3 regions of the Roseovarius sp. Pro17 genome follow, and region 3 is predicted to be linked to each of the others. Evidence: riboswitches for the same ligand, from Rfam matches in the RefSeq annotation. Region 3 holds a riboswitch; each other region holds the start of a gene.
The links. A riboswitch is a leader RNA that binds a small molecule or an ion and turns the genes downstream of it on or off. The one in region 3 is predicted to bind cobalamin.
Positions count from the first base shown of each region.

Region 1: another riboswitch for cobalamin. It lies ahead of U3654_RS05915 (hypothetical protein); the one in region 3 lies ahead of U3654_RS07585 (TonB-dependent receptor plug domain-containing protein).
Region 2: another riboswitch for cobalamin. It lies ahead of U3654_RS16050 (CbtB domain-containing protein); the one in region 3 lies ahead of U3654_RS07585 (TonB-dependent receptor plug domain-containing protein).

Region 1 is NZ_CP141179.1:1,216,806-1,222,069, forward strand. Features, by position in the region: gene U3654_RS05905 (cell division protein ZapA) at 1-39, shown strand, start outside; gene U3654_RS05910 (ATP-dependent helicase) at 172-2,766, shown strand; cobalamin riboswitch at 2,871-3,073, shown strand; gene U3654_RS05915 (hypothetical protein) at 3,176-3,439, shown strand; gene U3654_RS05920 (metal ABC transporter permease) at 3,445-4,239, opposite strand; gene U3654_RS05925 (metal ABC transporter ATP-binding protein) at 4,236-5,000, opposite strand; gene U3654_RS05930 (transcriptional repressor) at 4,997-5,264, opposite strand, start outside.
Region 2 is NZ_CP141179.1:3,322,608-3,327,871, forward strand. Features, by position in the region: gene cobN (cobaltochelatase subunit CobN) at 1-290, opposite strand, end outside; gene cobW (cobalamin biosynthesis protein CobW) at 294-1,328, opposite strand; gene U3654_RS16035 (DUF1636 family protein) at 1,325-1,687, opposite strand; gene U3654_RS16040 (hypothetical protein) at 1,754-2,260, opposite strand; gene U3654_RS16045 (CbtA family protein) at 2,257-2,955, opposite strand; gene U3654_RS16050 (CbtB domain-containing protein) at 2,959-3,141, opposite strand; cobalamin riboswitch at 3,174-3,400, opposite strand; partial or broken gene U3654_RS16055 (transposase domain-containing protein) at 3,629-3,829, shown strand; gene U3654_RS16060 (hypothetical protein) at 4,933-5,264, opposite strand, start outside.
Region 3 is NZ_CP141179.1:1,558,662-1,563,925, reverse strand. Features, by position in the region: gene U3654_RS07595 (iron ABC transporter permease) at 1-468, opposite strand, end outside; gene U3654_RS07590 (ABC transporter substrate-binding protein) at 477-1,265, opposite strand; gene U3654_RS07585 (TonB-dependent receptor plug domain-containing protein) at 1,360-3,159, opposite strand; cobalamin riboswitch at 3,297-3,504, opposite strand; tRNA gene U3654_RS07580 (tRNA-Val) at 3,644-3,719, opposite strand; gene U3654_RS07575 (histidine phosphatase family protein) at 3,833-4,420, opposite strand; tRNA gene U3654_RS07570 (tRNA-Val) at 4,450-4,524, opposite strand; gene U3654_RS07565 (HU family DNA-binding protein) at 4,543-5,124, opposite strand; gene U3654_RS07560 (helicase HerA-like domain-containing protein) at 5,210-5,264, opposite strand, start outside.

The sequences.
Region 1 (5,264 bases), 340 kb from region 3:
GCGCTGGCCGAAACTATTGATGGCAAGAAGGCGGGATAAACTGGGTGGCTGGATAGGGCCGGGTGACGCGCATGGTCGCCCGGTGATTGCGATGCGCCTTGGTTAATTTTGTGCGGAACATATGCCGAACATCACTTTAACTCGTGCGCGCGCCGCGCTAGGATGCACGCCATGAATAGCTTTGACGAATCCGACGCCTTTGAGGGCGCATCGCTGTCCGCGCGCGCAATGGCCGCGCGACCGGCGCGGTATCTGGACGACCTGAACCCCGAACAACGCCTTGCCGTGGAAACGATGGACGGCCCCGTCCTGATGCTGGCCGGGGCGGGAACTGGCAAGACCAAGGCACTGACAACGCGTATCGTGCATTTATTGAATACGGGCCGCGCCCAGCCGAACGAGGTGCTGGCCGTCACCTTTACCAACAAGGCCGCGCGCGAGATGAAGACCCGCGTTGGCGCGCTGCTGGGACAGTCGATTGAGGGGATGCCGTGGCTGGGCACCTTCCACTCGATCTGCGTCAAGCTGCTGCGCCGCCATGCCGAGCTGATTGGCGTCGAGGGGGAAGGCCGTGAGCCAACGCTGAAATCGAACTTTACCATTCTGGACACCGACGACCAGTTGCGCCTGCTGAAACAGCTGGTGCGGGCGGCCGGTATCGACGACAAACGCTGGCCCGCGCGCCAACTGGCCGGCGTTATCGATCACTGGAAAAACCGAGCTTGGACGCCCGATAAGGTGCCCGCCGCCGAGGCTGGAGCCTACAACGGCAAGGCGGTCGCGCTTTATGAACAATACCAGCGCCGCCTGATCGAGCTGAACGCCGTCGATTTCGGCGATCTGCTGCTGCATGTCGTCGGCATATTTCAGACCCATGACGATATCTTACGAAAATATCAGAGCTGGTTTCGCTACATTCTGGTGGACGAGTATCAGGACACCAACGTCGCACAATACCTCTGGCTGCGCCTGCTGGCGGGTGGTCATAAAAACATCTGCTGCGTCGGCGATGACGATCAGTCGATCTATGGCTGGCGAGGGGCCGAAGTGGGCAATATCCTGCGGTTCGAAAAGGATTTTCCCGGCGCGCATGTGGTCCGGCTGGAACAGAATTACCGCTCGACCCCTCATATCCTCGCGGCTGCATCCGGCGTGATCGCGGGCAACAAGGGGCGTCTGGGCAAGGAGCTGTGGACCGATGTAGAGGAGGGCGAAAAAGTTCGCCTGATCGGTCATTGGGACGGCGACGAAGAGGCACGATGGATCGGCGAGGAAATCGAGGCGATGATTGATGGAAGTTCGAGCTTTGCCATTCACAGACGGAACCCGCGTTCAAAAACAATTACCCAAGAGTTTGAACGACTGGCAAAAAAGGATGCGCTAGGAGGTGTAAAAACACCTGACGAACTCTACGAGAGGTTTCGACTGCAAAATAGTCCTTTACGTGAATATAAGACCCGCAAGTTGATGTTAGATCTATCAGATCGCATCAACAACAATGAACCTCTTGATCCTGCGTTTCATTATTTTAGCCATGAAGAAATCGTCATCCTCGTGCGTGCCTCGCACCAGATGCGCGCCTTCGAGGACCGTTTCCTGACCATCGGCCTGCCATACCGCGTCATCGGTGGCCCACGTTTCTACGAGCGGCTCGAGATCCGCGATGCCATGGCTTATTTCCGCTGCGTCACCAGCCCCAGCGACGATCTGGCGTTCGAGCGGATCGTGAACACGCCCAAGCGCGGGCTGGGCGACAAGGCGCAACAGAAAATCCAGGTGATTGCGCGCGAAAACGGCGTGCCGCTGATCGAGGGCGCGCGTATCCTGCTGGAGGAAAAGGGCCTTGGCGGCAAGGGGGCCAAGGAGCTTGCGACGCTGCTGGACGGCCTTGCCCGCTGGGGACGAATGACAGGTGACGCCGGGGTCAGCCATATAGAACTGGCCGGAATCATCCTAGACGAATCCGGCTACACCGAGATGTGGCAAAACGACAAGACCCCTGAGGCGCCGGGGCGGTTGGAGAACCTCAAGGAACTGGTCAAAGCGCTTGAAAACTTCGAAAACCTCACCGGGTTTCTCGAACATGTCAGCCTCATCATGGACAACGAGAGCGACAATGAGGGCGAGAAAGTCAGCATCATGACGCTCCATGCCTCCAAGGGTCTGGAATTTCCCGCCGTGTTCCTGCCGGGATGGGAGGATGGTCTGTTCCCCTCGCAACGCTCAATGGACGAGAGCGGCCTCAAGGGCGTCGAAGAGGAACGCCGCCTTGCCTATGTCGGCATCACCCGCGCCGAAGAGGTTTGCACGATCTCTTTTGCTGGCAACCGCCGCGTTTTCGGCCAGTGGCAATCGTCGCTGCCGTCCCGCTTTATCGACGAACTGCCCGAGGATCACGTTGATGTGCTGACGCCGCCGGGCCTTTATGGCGGCGGATATGGCGCGGCGGGAACGGGCGGCGACTTGCAGAACAGCATTGATGCCAAAGTGGCTGACGCGAACGTCTACAACTCCCCCGGTTGGAAACGCATGCAATCGCGCGCCAGCCAGCGCCCAACTGTCCAGCCGCGCGAATCGACATCGCCCGTGATCGACATGGCTGCCACCTCGTCCCATACTGTGGGCGACCGGGTGTTCCACCAGAAGTTCGGCTATGGCGAAATCATCGGAATCGAAGGTGATAAGCTGGAAATCGCCTTTGACAAGGCCGGCACCAAAAAGGTCGTCGCGCGCTTTGTCACCAGCCCGGACGACGTGCCGTTTTAGGGATTGCGCCATGAATTTTCTGGCTAGAAATATCCCCGCCGGAGGCTAGAAATTTCTTTTGACGATACGCCTGCGATGAATCGTTGTGCGCGAATTTCGAATCCGTCACAGTAGAGATCCAAGGTGCCGCATCTCGACGCGGAGAATTGGGAAGCCGGTGAAATTCCGGCACTGCCCCCGCAACGGTAAGGGTGGGCGAGACGGCACAACGCCACTGGGCCAAATGGTCTGGGAAGGATGCCGGATCATGGGCCGAACAGGCCCGGCCCCTCAAGTCCGGAAACCAGCCTTGGATAGACGTCAAACCGCGGGGGGCGGTGCGGGCGCTGTCGGCGGCGATCCCTGCTACGGCCCTTGCGCATTCCTCTGCCCCATCCGGCCCGGGGTGCGGCCGAGGAGAAGACAGAAGATGAACGTGACACAGATCCTCAGCGGGCTGGAACGTAGCGATGCGACAGGCCCCGATGCCGACGCCGCAGGGCGCATGGGCTTTCTCGAATGGGCATTCACATTGCCGGGCGCTGCGACGCCCGAAGCGGCGCGGCAGGCATTGGCCGATGCCCCATCTCAGGCAGAAAGCGCAGCGGCGCAGGCCTTCGTTCAGTTCCTGCATCAGGCCACGGCGCATGTGGCACGCCCCGCGCGCCGGGGTCGTGCCGCCCGATTTCACTGATTGGGTTATCCGCGCTGAATGCGGGCCGCGATGTTTGAGAGAGCGAACATCACCGCGCTGACGCAGACGATGGTCGGGCCGGTCGGCGTGTCCAATGAATAGGACGCACGCAACCCGGCCCACGCCGCCACCATTGCGAGGATGGTTGCCGCTACAGCCATGCCCTCGGGCGTGCGCGAAAACGGGCGGGCGGTCGCGGCGGGAATGATCAACAACGCCGTGATCAGCAGCGCGCCGACCACTTTGATCGCCACGGCGACCACTATGGCGAGAGCGACCGTAAGGATGAGTTCTTCGCGCTTTGGGTCGATCCCGGCGGCGCGGGCGAGGTCGGGATCAAGGGTGGCGGTCAGCAGCGCCGACCAACGCCAGCCGACGAGGGCCAGCACCAGCGCCGCGCCGCCCCAAATCACGCCCAAATCGCCGCGCGACACCGACAGGATATCGCCAAAGAGAAATGCCATGACGTCAATGCGCACCCCGTCCAGAAACGACACGCCCACCAGCCCAAAGGCCAGCGCCGAATGCGCCAGAACGCCCAGCACCGTGTCCATCGCCCGTCCGCGTGCCGACAGGGCCGTGACCAGCGTTGCCATCGCCAGCGCCACCACCAGCGCCCCGACAAATATCGGCAGCGACAGCGCCAGCGACAACGCGACGCCGAGGATCGCGGCATGGGCGGTCGCATCGCCAAAATAGGCCATGCGTCGCCACACCACAAAACAGCCCAGCGGCGCGGCGGCCAACGCCGTGCCGATCCCGGCCAATGCGGCGCGTGTCATGAAATCGTCGAGGATCATTGGCGTGTCTCGGCTTTATCGTTGTTGTGATCATGCCCGCAATCGTCGCCATGGACGTGGTCGTGATGGTGGCGATATAGGGCCAGCGCGCCTTGCGTGCCCTCGCCAAAGAGGGCGCGATAGACGGGCGCCTCGGCCACCACTTCGGGCGTGCCTTCGCAGCAGATATGACCGTTGAGGCAGATCACGCGGTCAGACGCGCTCATCACCACGTGCAAATCGTGGCTGACCATCAGCACGGCGCAGCCGGTCTCGCGGCGCACATCCTCGATCCGGCGATAAAATGAGGCGGCACCGGGCTGATCCAGCCCTGCCGCGCCTTCGTCGAGCATCAAAAGATTAGGCCGCCCCAGCAGCGCACGCGCCAGTAACACGCGCTGAAACTGACCGCCCGACAGATCCGCCATTGGGCGGTCGCCAATATCGGGCACGCCTGCGCGCTCCAGCGCCTCGCGGGCCTCAGTGCGCGTCACACGTCGGGGCAAACCCAGAAAGCGCGCCACGGTGATCGGTAGCGCGGCGTCCAGCACCAGCCGCTGTGGCACATACCCAAGACGCAGATCCGCCCGGCGGGTTATCTGTCCCGCATTGGGGCGCGCGCCACCCAACAGCGCGCGCAGCAGCGTCGATTTGCCCGATCCATTCGGGCCGACGATGGTCACGATTTCGCCCGGTGCGATGCTAAAATCGACATTTTCCAACACGGTGGTGCCACCATACCGAACGCTCAGGCCACGGGCCTCAATCAGCGGAACCGTCACGCGGACGCCTCGCCTGAGGTAGCCGGCCCTTCAATGCAGCCGGGACAGAGCCCCTCGGCCTCGCGCACTGTGCGCTCAATGACGAAACCGGCGCGCCGCGCCGCGCGCGCCAGTTCGCTTGCGTTGGGATCGGTTTCGGCTTCGACGACGCGCTTGCAGGTGCGGCAGATCAGGAAGGCGGGCGCATGCTGCCCCTCGGCATGCGAGCAGGCGATGAACGCATTTAACCGCTCGATCCTGTGAGCAAAGCCATGCGTGACCAGA
Region 2 (5,264 bases), 1.8 Mb from region 3:
GGCCAGTAATTCTCGCCCCCGATCAGTCGGATCAGAATACCTTTCGCCCCTGTCAGCGTCGCCTCGACATAATTATCAACGGACGCGGGATGGCGCAGGGCCACAAGGTTGCACAGGCGCAAGGTCGGCAGATCACCCTTCGGCCCGCCCCCCCGATGCCAACCCGCAGCAAAGGCGCCAAGATCACTGTCGGAAAAGGACAGCACGACGAGATCCGCTGGCGTCTGGCCGGGATCATACGGTGCATCCGTATCCTCCAGCCCATGACTTTCACGGAAAACGATGTGCATGGTTCAGGCCCCTAGTGTCTGGTGGATCCGGGCAGCGTCGATGTGGTCGTGCTCGCCGATGACGACCAGATGCCCGGCGCGCTGGCCGGCGCCCCAGGGGCGGTCAAACTGGTGGCGAACGCGCGCCCCCACGGCCTGCACCAAAAGGCGCATCGGCTTGCCCATCACGGCGACATAGCCCTTGACCCGCAGGATGTGCTGCTCGTTCGCCAGACGCTCGATCGCGGTAATCAATGCATCGACATCATCCACTTCCGGCATCGGGACGACGACAGTTTCGAAATCCTCGTGCTCGTGGTCGTCCGCACCGTCATGGTGCGATGGTCGCGCGGCAATATCGTCTTCGGCGGCAGCGTTCAGGCCAAGAATCACGTTGGGATCAATCACACCCTCGCTCATCTCAAGGATGGGTATCTTGCGCGGGCTCTGCGCCTCGATCAGCTTGCGCGCTGCTGCAAGGCCGTCTGGTCCGGCAAGGTCGGCCTTGGACAGCAAGAGGATGTCGGCACAGGAAATCTGATCCTCGAAAACCTCTGACAGCGGCGTGTCATGGTCGATGCTGTCATCCGCCAGACGCTGCGCATCCACTGCTGCGACATCAGAAGCAAACCGGCCGGCGGCAACCGCTTCGGCATCAGCCAGCGCGATCACGCCATCCACGGTGATCTTCGAGCGGATCGCCGGCCAGTCAAAGGCCTTGAGCAAGGGTTTTGGCAGAGCCAGCCCCGAGGTTTCGATCAGAATATGGTCGGGACGCACCGGCATCGCCATCAGCGCCTCGATTGTGGGAATGAAATCGTCGGCTACGGTGCAGCAAATGCAGCCGTTGGCCAGTTCCACAATGTTTTCCGCAGGGCAATCCTCATCCGCACAGGATGTCAAAATGTCGCCGTCGACGCCGACGGTGCCGAATTCGTTGACCAGCACAGCCAAGCGACGCCCCTTTGAATGGGTCATCAGGTGGCGGATCAGCGTAGTTTTGCCCGAGCCGAGAAAGCCGGTGATCACGGTCACGGGGATTTTGGCAAGGTCGGTCATTTGGGGGCCTCCATCGGGGGAATACGGGCAAGGCTTTGCTTGCGGAAAATCACGGGGCGTTCACGCCACGGCACAAGGCCATCGGCGGAGGCGGCATAAGCGGCGGCACCTGCAAGGATTTCGACACTGTCGGCACGGCTCAGCCGTCCATAGACGTAGGTCCATTTTCCGGGCGACGACAGTGCAACAGTCGCCCCTTGTGAACAGGCCGACAGGCATTCAACCGGCACGATCTGCACCCCTTCCGGCGCACCTGCCTCGGTCAAGGCTGCGTGCAGCAATGCGCCGGGGCGTGGCGCATCGTCCTGTGGCACCTCGCCAGCGCGGCAAGTCATGCAGACATGCAAGGTAGCGGTCATTGGCGGGTCTCCTTTCTGGAGATCAAAAGGCGCATGGCGGGCTTCCGGTATTCGCTGACGCAACGGTCACTCCTCAACGAAAAGCGTCGTGATGGCGGCAATTGGCGTCCCGTCCACGGCAAGCGGGCCGTGGGTGTTACTGTTCAGCGTGACTAAAACGATCACCTCGCCTTGCGGCAGACGTGGAAGATGCATCCATGCGCCATAAAGACGGCCCAGCTTTTCACCGTTGACATAAACATGCGCATGCCCCTCGCCCGGCACATCCACCAGGCCGACGGCCCGGGGCGTGAAGGTGAAGTTTCCGGTATGAACCTGAAGGTTGTAGCCCTCGATCGGATCGCGGGTCAGCTCAATTGCAATTTCGGGCGCATCGAGTGCGGGCACCTCAAGCGCAGTGGTGTGCGCGATATCATGCGCGCTGCCGCTGTGGCCCTTAGTCATGCCGCCATGCACAGCAGCATAACCGTGATCGTGCCCATCAAAAGTGACCCCACTGCCCGCAGCAAGCGTGAAGCCTATTCCGCCACCGAACACCAGTCCGATGGCGAAAAGACCAAGCGCCCTGTTCATGCGCCGACTCTCGCTGTGTCGTGCGCCTCCTCCCGCCGCCAAAAATAACCGGCGAAGGCGCCCAGCAACACCCACGCGGCCAAACCGACGCCCAAGGCCCGCGCCGCGAAGAGGGCAGCGATTTCTGGTGGCACTGTACCACTAAAGCTGTCCGGCTCTGGCGCGCCGATCAAATGAGGTGCTGCCAGCAAGACCACGGCCAGACCCCGAAGCGCCCAATTGCGCGCAAACGCAAGCAGCCACAGCGCCACCCCCGCCGACACGACCGTGGCAAACCACCAGACCTGCCTCGCACCCACCTCTGCCGCCGCCACGCCCGGAACCTCGGGCGCAAGCGTAAAGGCCGGGGCAAGGTGGAATGTGACGAAGCCCGCAATGCCCCAGATCATCCCCATGCGCCCATCTATCTGCGCGCCGCGCCCCTCGGCCACTGACATCATCGCCAGCAGGAGCAAGCCATAGCCCGTATAGGTCAGCATCGTGAAGATCACGCTCAGCCCGTCACGAACCGCATCAAACCCCGGCAACACCGGATGCGCGGTGACCGGATCGGCCCCGAAATGCAACAGTTCTCCACGCTCATAAAGCTCCGCATGCAGCAAAACAGGCTGCACGAATGCCAACTGTAGCAGACCGGCAATCAAGCCAGCTACAGCACCAGCGAACAACGCGCTGGTCAAAAATTTAGAGAACATCCGTTAGTGGCAGGGAAAGCCGGTGGCGTGACGCACATCGTGGGCGGCGTCATGCAACGCCGAGGCCTGAACGTGGCCTGTCAGGGTAATAATCGCCAGTCCCAGAACTGCCGCGAAAAGCGCGGGCAATATATCAGCGCGCAACTTGCCATGGGATTGGCCCTGAACTTGGGTCAGTGTAGTCATTGTAGCTCTCCTTACCGTCCACCCGACGGCATCGCGTTTCAATCGTGCTTGGCAGGTCTCCTGGCTCGCGGGTCGTGGCTGTTTGCCCGCCTTCCCCACCGCACCCGTCGTCGGGTTTGGCAAGTGGCATGAGGGGCAACAGCTCACCGCTTACAGTCGCGGGGGCGGCTCCAGCTTCGGGCGGCTGCCCTTACTGAATTCCCTGTTAGGTTCCACACATTTCTGCGCTTTTCGGAACACCAAGCCTGCTCATATAACCAGTTTGGTTTCGCATAGGCAATACGATTTTCGCTGTGTCGCGAAGCCAGACTGTTTCACAAGGAATTTCCGGTGGTAAGGTGTGCAATCTTCCCGGAAGTAAGGTGCTTCATTAGCAAAACTTGTTTGGCAAGACGCATGAGGAGATACTGATTGAAAACGAGCAGAAACACGACCGCGCAGGTCATCTCGATGCTACGGCAGGCCGAAGGCGGCGTGCCGCTTGCCAACCTTCGGTCGCAAGAATTATCTCTTCATGGGGCAAAAGGACGGCGGTAAAGTCGCAGCCATCGCCTACACGCTTATCGAAACCGCGCGCATGAACAGCGTCGACCCAGAGGTTTGTCTTCACTGAGTGCTCGACCGCGTCGCAGATCACAAGATGCCCCGCCGCGACGACCTCATGCCGTGGGACTGGGCGGCGGAATAAGTGTCAACAACAGTCAGACGGGACGTGTGTGGACGCCGCCAGCTGCCGCCCTCGGGACCGCGATGCTCTCGCTCGGCGCCTGCACAGTGGTTCTGATGTTCGCCAGAGCGTCCGCCCGCCATTGATGGAGTACAGCCGAGCCGAACAGTCAGGGATGGCCGACGAGATTGAAGCGTCACCTGAGGGCGCGATGATGATCGACTGGCTGGCGGATTACGCCGTGACGCGGGACCAGGCACGGGCTTGCGGATGATCTGGACGGACAGGTCGGATATAACCCCCGTAAAGTAATATGCGGCGGGACCGCCTAGAGATAGGCCCGATTTGTTTCACAAGGTTGCGTCTTCAATCGGCCGCGGGAAATTCCACGCATCTGATAACGCCACACTGCATCATCGCACGCCATGGCCGAAGAGTACCGCGTCAGGGTCACCGGGTCATCCAGCACTGGTCAAGCCAGTCCGAAACGCTACCCGGCCAGCCGCGTGACGCACCGCGCGTGTCGGGATGGTTATCGGAAGTGAGGCGGAAGGAGATCATGGCGCGATGCTGCCACGGTTTTTTTCGCAGGGCCGGTTGCAAATCGGTAAGCGTTATATGGCGGTAATCGGTTCCAGCAAACCACAAGTCGCGTTTTTTTGCACGCGGTGGCCTGTCGCTGCCCGCTTATGCACGCTGGTGCGGTTTTTCTGGTCCGGTGTTGATGTGGCGTTGATGTAAACCGCACAAGCAAAAGCCCGACTGATTAGGTCGGGCTTTAAGCATTTGATATCGTGTAGTAATTTGGTTGCGGGAGTAGGATTTGAACCTACGACCTTCAGGTTATGAGCCGAAATACCCGCGATTCCAATAGCTTAACGATAACAGCCACTTATGCGATATGCGTTTGTTTCGACAAGTTTATTCGCTCCGCAATCAAAAACATTCACATGCATTCAGCCGCAAAATCAGTCTGAAACGCGCAGTCGCAGGTTGATGTGGCGTTGATGTAAACTGATCGTTGATGCGTTGATTATAATCGCTTTCGGCCCACGCCCCCCGGTGCGCCAATTTCTCTGACGCTGCACTGCAGCTTCCCAAAAAGCAGGCATCTTTCAAGACGGTCAAAGCGGGTTCACATTTTCAGTGCGGTATCTTTTTCTGAACTCCCGGAGAACCATCTCCAGCGTCGCTTCAAAAGCACTCTGGTCAAACATCATCGATTTCTTTGCCTCATGGAGATAGCGCCAATCGATGAATGCATCTTTGTGCTGGGAAAGAATGTCGCGAATACTGTAGTCGATGTAGAATGCACTAGGATGCCGTGGAGCAACTGATCTCTTGAATTCCACTTCGAGTTTCCGCTGACTCTCTGGCAACAAGCTGTCAAACAGCTTTTCGAGGTTATGCGACTTGATAACCTTGGGATCATCGTAGTCAAAAACGAACCACGCTT
Region 3 (5,264 bases):
CAGCACCAAGGACGTCAGCGCGCCCGCCAGCGCTGATATGGCGATACCCGCAAGGATCAGTGTCAGCGCCCCGCCGCGTGGTCCGGCCAGCGCCATGACCAGCACGACGCCACCCAGCGCGCCCGCCAGCGCCGCCAGTGGCAGGCCCAGCGTATAGGCGGCCGCCAGCCCGGTCTGAATAGCCAGAACCGCGCCAAGGGCAGCAGAGCCGGACACACCGATCAGCCCCGGCTCGGCCAGAGGATTGCGCAGATAGCCCTGCATCGCGGCGCCCGAGAGGCCGAGGCTGGCGCCGATCATCAGCGCAAGGATGGCGCGCGGCAAACGGATCTGACGCATGACCATTGCGATGGGACCGTCGCCGCCCTGCCAGAGCGCGGTCAGGCTATCACCCAAGCTCAGTTCTGCGGGGCCGATTAGCAGCGACGCAGCGAACAGGATTGCGGTCGCCACTGTTAGAGGGATCATCACCCGGCTCATCCTCCGGCCTCGGATTTGGTGGTCTCGGGTTCGTCGGCCTCGACGCGGCGGCGCGCGGCGGACATGTCGCTAATTGCACGCAGCACGAAGGGCGTGCCGCAGACCCAGTCCTGATCTGTCAGCGCCGCGCTGACTGCCTGCCCGCGCAATGCATTGACGACCGGATGATCCATGACCTCTTCGGCGCGGCTGCCGCCGGGGTAGCGCCGCGAGGTGATGACCAGATCGGGGTCAATCATCGTAAGGATTTCCAGCGGAAGCTTGCCCCAGGCATACCCCGCCTCAGCGGGCGCGTTGCGCAGACCAGCAGCGGCAAGGATGTCGTTGGCCAGTGAATTTTTGCCCGATGTATAGCCGTTGGCATAATAAAGCGCGGCGCGTGGCGCGTTCTCATCGGGTCCATCGTCGTCACGCATTGCTGCCAAGTCGGCATCGAAACGCGCGACCATTTTCTGAGCCTCGGCCTGCCGCCCCAGCGCCTCGCCCATTTCAGTGATGCGGGTGCGCACTTCGTCCAGCGACTCGACGATATCAAACAGCACGACCTCGATCCCGAGGCGGCGCAGCATCGCGACAGTATCGCGCGAGGTATAGACACCCGCGACCACCAGATCGGGGCGCATCACATGCACCTCCTCGGCGCGGCCAGAGTTGATAACGTAGTGCGCCGCCTCGTCCGCCATGGCCGATGCGCGCCGATCCAGCGCGATCCGGCTGACCGAAATCAGCTGCCCTTCACCAGCGAGCAGCATTGCCAACTGATCAGTGCAAAGGTTGATCGACACGACGCGTCGTGGCGCCTCAGCCAGCACAGGTGGAGCGCTGAATGCCAGTGCCGCGCCCGCGAAAAGTGCGGACGCAGCGAAGGTGCATATGCGATCAGAAGTTCGCACGAAGCCCAACATAGGCTGCGCGGCCCGGCTGATTATAGCCACCTGCCGTCTCGTAATCCTCGTCAAAGAGGTTTTCGAGACGCAGGTAAAGCTGGGCGTTCGGGCTTACGTCATAGCTGACGCCAGCGCCGACCAGCGTGTAGGCACCCACCTTGTTGCCCACGGGCGAAAACGCAGACGGCTCCACGTCGGCGACATGGCGCACATCAACATAGCCCGAGAAACGGTCGGTGAAATCGCTCTGCACCCCAACGACGAGGTCATGTTTGGGCGTGCGGGCCAACCGAGCGCCGTCGGTCGTTGCGTTCGTATAGGTATAGGCCCCGAAAACCGAGACCGCCGCATTCAGCGCATATTCGCCCGACAGCTCGAAACCCCGTGATTTCGTCGTGCCCGGCACCTGATTGTAAGAGGCGCCCGCGAATTCGATCAAATCGTCAATTTCGGTATAGAAGACTGTCGCTTTGGCATAGCCAAGATCGCCGAACGTCTTTTCGACGCCCATTTCGTAGCTGCGGCTCTCCTCTGGCGTTAACGTGGCAAGGCCGAAGGGGCCGAACCGCTCGTAAAGCGATGGCGCACGATAGCCGGTGCCGATCACCGCGCGGAATGCGATATCTTCGACCGGACGCCAGACCGCAGCTAGACGGCCCGTCGTCTTGCCGCCAAAACTGGAATCGTCGTCGTAGCGCAGCGCGGCCGAGATATCGACCCGGTCGCTCGCAGCCACTAGCAGTTCGGCCTGAAGGGCGGTGTCATCCTCGGATCCACGCGCGGGGCCAGAGGTGAATTTTTCTTCGGTATGATCAATGCCGAAGTTTAGCACTGTGCGCCCACCCAACTCGGCACTGCCGAGATAGGCGATGTTGTGCCGCTCGCCGGTGAAGGTGGTGGTGAAACCGGTTGGATCGTCACGGTCAATATCGAAATAGCTGTAGCTCAGCGTATGCGTCACCGCGCCAGATTGTAGCGTGGCAAAAATGCGCGCGCCCTGCTCGGTATAATAGTTGATGCCACTGGCATCATTGGTGAACCGACTACGGTCGATGTCAATTTCACCGTCGCGGTAGTGTAACGCGCCGCCGATGGTCAGCGTTTCGGTGACGTCATATTCACCGGTCATGTCGACGGTGGTCTGCTCGAAACCGTCCTTCTCCGTGTTGAACGCCTGCGCCGAAATGCCGTCGGTCTGGACGTGGCCATAGCTCAGCGCGATATAGCCGCGTTCAGAGCGATAGCCGCCGCTGAGCGTCCCGGAATAAGTGCCAAAACTGCCACCCTCGGCTTGAGCCTGTCCCGAGAACCCCAGTTTTTCAGGGCGATACGTCGTGATATCGACGACACCAGCAATTGCCTCGGACCCATAGAGCGCCGATTGTGACCCTTTCAGAACTTCGATCCGGCCAATCCCCGAAGCGGTAAGACCGCCAAAGTTAAACTGGTTTTGCGTGTTCGACGGATCGGCCACGTCGATTCCGTTGATCCGCACGCCTACATAGCGCGCCGGCAGGCCGCGAATCTGGATCGTACCCAAGTTGCCGAGGCCGCCATTGGACGTAGAACTAACACCGGGCAGACGATCGAGGCGGTTGATGACGGAGGTGTCGTTGCCGCCTGCTTGCTCGCCCTCCAGCACTTCGACAGTGGCGCCGGTGCGGCCCCTCTCGACCGGGCTGAGGCTGGACGACAGCACGATCGTGCCGAGGTCGTAGGTTTGCTGTGCTGTGGCGGCGGTGGCGCTGAGCGCGCCGGTGAGGATGGTGGTGGTCAGTAAAACACGTTTCATATGCGTCTCCGGACTCGCCCGATGCGGGCGATGCAGGTGTTGGATATGCATGCGAAAGAGACGTTTTGACCCTTCCGCAGGCGGCGAGAATGCCACCACACCGGAAGAATCCGTTGACCGTGACGCTCCCCGCGTCCGGACAGGGTGAACACCTCGGCAGGTCTCCTGACTTGCGGGTCAACGCTGGGCCGGGCCTTCCCGCCGCGCGTTGCGGCAGTGACGTGTATCCGGCTTCGCTCACCGCCTACAGTTGCGGGGGCAGTCACGGAGTTGGTGCAAGGCACCTCACCGCGTTCCCTATTATCCAGACGTGTGAGCGCCCGGACCGAAGTAACGCCTGACTAGCGCAGGTGCGGCATGCGGGAAAGAGGGAAAATCCCGATGCGCTAAATTCATGATGGAGGTTTGGTGGGGGATGCCGCGTGCAAGGCGACAGAACTCATATCAAGAGCACATCGCAATACTTTGAAAAGGCCGGTAATTATGGTGGGTGATGAGAGACTCGAACTCCCGACATCTTCGGTGTAAACGAAGCGCTCTACCAACTGAGCTAATCACCCTCGCCGCCGCTCTAACGCCATTGTCGCGCACTGGCAAGAGGCGGTGAACAGCGCGTGGCGGGTGGATAATCTGGATCGCACCGCAAGCCTTTGATTACGCTGAGATTATCCGGTTATCCGGTAAAATTTCCTAGCACGTCCTCGCTCCCATTGCTCAGGTGATAGACGCAGCCTTGACGATTATCCTGCGCGCCCATGTTCTGCTGCGGCAGGCCCTTGGCCAGACCGCGCAGGACCTGCCCCCAAAGGCCATGCGCAACGATGATGCTGGGTCCGGCAAGCTCTTCTGCAAAGCCGCGCACCCGCCCGATCAGCTCCTCCAGCCCTTCGCCGTCGGGGGCTGCGGCGTAGGTCAGCAGATCACTGGAACCTTGCGGCAGGTCCGCCTTCGCCAACCCCTCCCAAGCGCCCGTGTCGATCTCGGCAAGGCGCGGATCGATGACCGCATCATATTCTGGCAACGCCAGCGCGGCAGTCTCGCGCGCGCGCCCGAGGGGAGAGACATAGATGTTGCCCGGCCCCGTCGCGACGCGCGCAGCAATGTCTGCGATCAGTGCCGCCTGGCTATTGGCCTGCGCGCGCCCCAGCGCGGTCAGAGGCGAATCCAGCCGACCCTGAATGCGCCCGGCAAGGTTCCATTCAGTCTGGCCATGACGCAGAAACCAGATGTCTGGCCAGTTCGGAACATGTGCTTTGGGCATAGATTAGGCCGTTGCAAATAGTTGGAAAATGGTGGGTGATAAGAGATTTGAACTCCTGACATCTTCGATGTGAACGAAGCGCTCTACCACTGAGCTAATCACCCTTGGGCCATTTTTTAGCGTCACTCTTCGCTGTCTGCAACCGCTTCTTTGGCTGGTGCGATCATGCTGCCGGGCGTGCTGCCGGGCAACGGCGGGGCGCCTGTGGCAGAGCCCGCACCAGCGGCCTTGGATTGGCGGATATTCGCGACGATGATGCGCGCTTTATCGGTGTCCTTGATGCGTTTACGCTTGATTTTGCCCATGGGTTGCAGGTTCAGATCGCGACCTTCGGACAGGGCATCGCCCAGCACGGCAAGCATCGCTTCGATCACCGGTTTGGCGTGCTTTTTCGCCACGTCCGAGCGTGCGACAACCTGCGCTATCAACTCCTGCTTTTTGAGGGGGATATTGCCGTCGTCGTCTGCAAGCACCGCATCCGTTGCGCCAGAATCCTGCGGACCTGCGCCCAGACCTCCTGCGCTACCGCGCTTTTCAGGGTTATTGGCGTGATGGCCGCCCACCAGCGGCGGTTTCGGCACCAGCGTCGTCGGGCCGCCCTGCGCGCGCGGCGGCGCGGGTGGCTTGGGTGGCATGGCGCTGGCGCGGCTGGGCTTCTGGCCTTTGGTTTTCGTCTTGTCGCCTGTCGATTTGCTGCTTGCCATTGTGGCCGCCCCTTTTTGTTTTCTGCTTGACGACAGGTTAGCCACATGGCGCAGATTTTGCCAGTGCCAGTTGCGACCGATGCGGCTAGCGGCCCTTGAACAGACCGCCAAGGATGCCGCGCACGATGTGTCGTCCGGTC